DNA from 2 places in the Thioalkalivibrio sp. ALE16 genome. Region 1 is predicted to be linked to the other one. Evidence: predicted binding sites of a transcription regulator. Region 1 holds the regulator's gene; the other holds the start of a gene.
The links. The regulator FliA, encoded in region 1, starts transcription of late flagellar genes. The targets are predictions, from matches to a motif close to GCTAAAGTTNNNNNNNNNNCNGCCGATA.

Region 1 (2,181 bases):
ACCCGACTGGCCCTGGAGGATGCCGCCGATGAACCCGGGGCAGCGGCCAATGCCCGCGAGACCTGGGCGGCCGAGCGCCTGGCGGAGATGGAACCGCCGCGACGCGCGCGCGCCCAGGCACGTCCGGCACGGGCGGCGGAGCCCGCCACGCTGGAACTGATTCAACCGGTCGGGAAGGGGCGCTATGCCACGCACTAACAAGCCGTTGAAGGTCATCGCGGTTGCCTCGGGCAAGGGCGGGGTGGGCAAGACCAACGTATCGGTGAACCTGTCGGTGGGCCTGGCCCGGCTCGGGCGCGAGGTCATGCTGTTCGACGCCGATCTGGGCCTGGCCAACGTGGACCTGCTGCTGGGGATGCGTCCCGAGCGCACGCTGCACGACCTGGTGACCGGTGATGTGGACAGCCTGGAGGATGTGCTCGTCCAGGGGCCGGACGGGGTAAAGGTGGTGCCTTCGGCTTCGGGGATCGCGGCGATGGCCAACCTGACGCCGGCCGAGCATGCCGGTCTGATCCATGCCTTCAGCGCCTATCGCAAACCCCTGGATGTGCTGATCGTGGACACCGCGGCCGGCCTGCAGGAATCCGTGACGTCGTTCTGCCGCGCGGTCCAGGAGACCCTGGTGGTGGTCTGCGACGAGCCCGCCTCGATTACCGACGCCTATGCCCTGATCAAGGTCCTGCACCGCGATCATGGCCTGCGTCGCTTCCGCATGGTGACGAACATGGTCGACGGCCGCGAAGGCGCCGAGCGACTGATGCAGAAGCTCAATACCGTCTGCGGCAACTACCTGCCGGAGGTGGTGCTCGACCTGGCCGGCTATATTCCGATGGACGATCACCTGCGCAAGGCGGTGCAGAAACGCGCGCCAGTGGTACAGCAGTACCCCGGGAGCCCGGCGGGGAAGGCCTTTGCCGAACTGGCACGGACCGTGGACCGCTGGCCGGTGGGGGGCGGTGACCACGGTGGCGTCGGGTTTTTCGTGGAACGGATGCTGCAGAGCGCATGATGACGACGCGTAATCGACTTTCCGGCTATCAGGCGACCTCCGCGGCCAGCGGCGGACACGAACAGCTGATTGCCGATCACGTCGAGCTGGTCCACCGCATCGCCCATCACCTGATGGCGCGGCTCCCCGCCTCGGTGCAGGTGGATGATCTGATTCAGGCGGGCATGATCGGGCTGCTCGAGGCGGCGCGCCAGTTCGAGGGCGGCCAGGGCGCGACCTTTGCCACCTACGCCGGCATCCGCATCCGTGGCGCGATGATCGACGAGCTGCGCCGCAGTGACTGGACACCGCGTTCGGTGCACCGCAACAGTCGGCGTATTGCCGCGGCGATCCAGACCGTCGAGGCGCGCGAGGGGCGGGCGGCGCGTGGCAGCGAGGTCGCCGCCGAGCTGGACGTGCCGATCGACCGGTACTACGAGATGCTGCAGGATCACGCCGGGGCCCACCTGTTCGCTTTGGACGACCTCGGCGGGGGTGACGACGGGGCTGATCGCGTGATCGAAGGGCAGGAGGTGTCGCCGGCCCGCACCCTCGAGGCCGGTGAGTTCCGTCAGGAACTGGCCGAAGCCCTCGGCGACCTCCCCGAACGCGAGCGGCTGGTGCTGTCGCTCTACTACATCGAAGAGCTCAACCTGCGCGAGATCGGTGCCGTGCTGGGCGTGACCGAGTCGCGCGTCAGCCAGATCCGAAGTCAGGCCACCATTCGACTGCGTGCCCGCCTGGGTTCGTGGCTCGAAGACGGTACGGCTTTGCAGTTATTCTAAAACCCACCCTACGAATCCCGGAGTGACGTGTGGACAAGGGAATGAAGATTCTCATCGTGGACGACTTTTCCACGATGCGGCGCATTATCAAGAACCTGTTGCGTGATCTTGGCTTCAACAATACCCAGGAAGCCGACGACGGCAGCACCGCGCTGCCGATGCTGCAGAACGGGGATTTCGACTTTCTGATCACCGACTGGAACATGCCCAACATGCCGGGGATCGACTTGCTGAAGGCCGTGCGCGCCGACCCGAACCTCAAGTCCATGCCGGTGCTGATGGTGACGGCGGAGGCCAAGCGCGACCAGATCGTCGAGGCGGCCGAGGCGGGCGTGAACGGCTACGTGGTCAAGCCGTTCACCGCCGAGACGCTGAAGGAAAAGATCGACAAGATCTTCGAACGCATTG
Region 2 (2,181 bases), on a different contig from region 1:
CGGCTTGTCGACCGTGTAGTCGGTTTCGTCCATGCGTCCGTGACGTTAGCTGGGTGTGAGGACGCAAGGTACTGGTCGAGCATCCGAAATGCCAGCATCGGTGCGAATAAGCTGCATCAGGCTTGTGTGATACGGCGTCCGCCACGGGTGTTGGGGCGGGTGCGCCCGTAGGGGTCGTAGGTCGCCGCCGGGCCGGCCTCTTCGCCGCGCAGGATCTGCATGGAGAGCTCCACGCGCTGGCGATCGCGATCGATCAGGCGTGCGTTGCCCTGGTTGAGGGTGTTGCAGCGCTCGATGGACTGGCGCAGGGCCTGCCAGTGATCGTTGAGGACGGCACCGTCGTCCATGCGCGAGAGCAGGCGGGCCATGCCCTCGGGTGTGAATGACTCGCTCGCGGCCTCGGCGATAGCGCGCTGCTGGCGGGTCTCGGTCTCGAGGTCCTGCAGCAGCCCCTGCTTGGTCGCCACCACCTCCTGCAGGGTCTCCGGGGTGCGCGCCTCGACCGCGCGGGTCTCCTGGATCAGGGCCTCTTCCAGTTGGTGGGCCAGCCGGATCGAGGTTTCCAGGGAGCGCAGCAGGCGATGGCGCGTGTCGGTGTTCATCGGTGAGGTCCGTGATTAGCGCAGCAGGCGCTCGAGGTCGATCATGCGGTCGGCCAGCTGTTCGTTGTCCACCGGGTAGTTGCCGCTGGCGATCGCCTCGCGCAGCTCGGCCACACGCGCCGCGTCGAACGGGGCATTCTCGCCGGCGCTGGCGGCCGAACTCATCGCCTGGGCGGCGCCGGTCAGGGTAAGCGAATCGTTACCGGTGGTCGCGGCGCTATCCGACCCTTGCGCCCGGTTGGGCGCGCCGCTGGAGTCCTCGCGGCCCTTGACCGTGGAGCTCTGGCCGTCGGGGCGCAGACTGTTCGTATTGAGGCCCTTGATATCCATTGTGCCGTCCTGTCGTTGTAACTGTGCTGCAAGTGTTTACGGCCGCGTGTGCTGAAACTGTAGCCCTGTGGCGGTGGTTTTTTTAACACCGATCACAGAGTCGGCATCAAAGTGTCACCCGGACGTGCCCGGAGGGCTGGATTTCGCCCTCGACCACGCGCCCGGACGAGGTGTTCTTGACCCGGATGCGGTCCCCGAGGCTGCCGTTTTCCAGGGCCTCGCCCTGCATGCGGATGGCGATCGAGCCGTTTTCGGCAAGGATCGTGACCCGCTGGCCGCGGCTGACGATCTCGCGCTGGGTGACGTGCTGTGTGCCGATGATCTGGCCCGGACGAATGCTGCGCCGGGTCTGCTGACCGATGAGGGCCGACTTGTCTTCATGATAACTGCCCGCGTGGCGTGACGTCTCGATGCGCTGGAAGCGCAGATCGCCGCTGGTCAGCGTGTGCTGGCGAGGGAGGTTGCGACTGGCCACCAGCACCTGAGCGTAACGTTCCACCGTGGCCGGGACATACAGCTGCCAGGTGACCGGGCCCGCACACTGAAGGTGGATCGCGGTATTGCCGTCGCGGCGGCCGCCGGGCGGGAAACGGGCGTTGAGTCCGTCATGGCAGTAGGCCAGCCGGAGCCGGTTGTCGAGCTGGCCGATCTCGATATTGATGTCGTCGCTATGTTCGGCGTCCAGCTCCTGCAACAGAAACTGTTCCGCGGCCGCGCGGATCTCCGCAACGGGGTGGATCTCGGCGTGGGCCGGCACGGAGAGCGCGAACCACGCCACGAGAGCCATGAGCCCCATGGGGATGCAGCGTGATGTACAGGTTGTATGTGGATGCATATGCCGGTCCTCGCCGCCCGAGGGAATACCCCGGGTCTGCCGCGTCCGTTCGCGGACCCGAAGCTATGCAGGTTTGATGCCAGTTGTCCGGGCGGTGCCCGACTCAAGGCCCGGCGTTCAATGCCGTTATCCCTGGGAAGCGGCGCCAGAAGGCGCATACAGGCGATTGCAAATGACAGCCCGGGGGTGCGCGGTGCACACTGAGCTCCCGGGAGCGGCTCGCGGCAGATGGGCGCGGGACAAGGAGAGCAGCACCATGAGTCAATTCATTGACGATGTGAACCAGCGAACGCAGCTGGTGGGTCAGAACCGGATGGAACTGCTGCTGTTCCACCTGGGTGGATCACAGACCTTCGGAATCAACGTGTTCAAGGTGCGCGAGGTGATCCCGTCGCCGCCGCTGCGCCAGATCCC

Region 2: the regulator FliA is predicted to act here: its motif matches at 969-996, upstream of flgM (flagellar biosynthesis anti-sigma factor FlgM).

What each region holds. Positions count from the first base shown of each region.
Region 1 covers NZ_KB906358.1:150,436-152,616, reverse strand. The annotation lists partial or broken gene flhF (flagellar biosynthesis protein FlhF) at 1-16, shown strand, start outside; gene F627_RS0106120 (MinD/ParA family protein) at 185-1,009, shown strand; gene F627_RS0106115 (RNA polymerase sigma factor FliA) at 1,006-1,773, shown strand; gene cheY (chemotaxis response regulator CheY) at 1,815-2,181, shown strand, end outside.
Region 2 covers NZ_KB906359.1:38,815-40,995, forward strand. The annotation lists gene F627_RS0106495 (flagellar brake protein) at 1-33, opposite strand, end outside; gene F627_RS0106500 (flagella synthesis protein FlgN) at 117-602, opposite strand; gene flgM (flagellar biosynthesis anti-sigma factor FlgM) at 618-932, opposite strand; gene flgA (flagellar basal body P-ring formation chaperone FlgA) at 1,039-1,728, opposite strand; gene F627_RS0106515 (chemotaxis protein CheV) at 2,024-2,181, shown strand, end outside.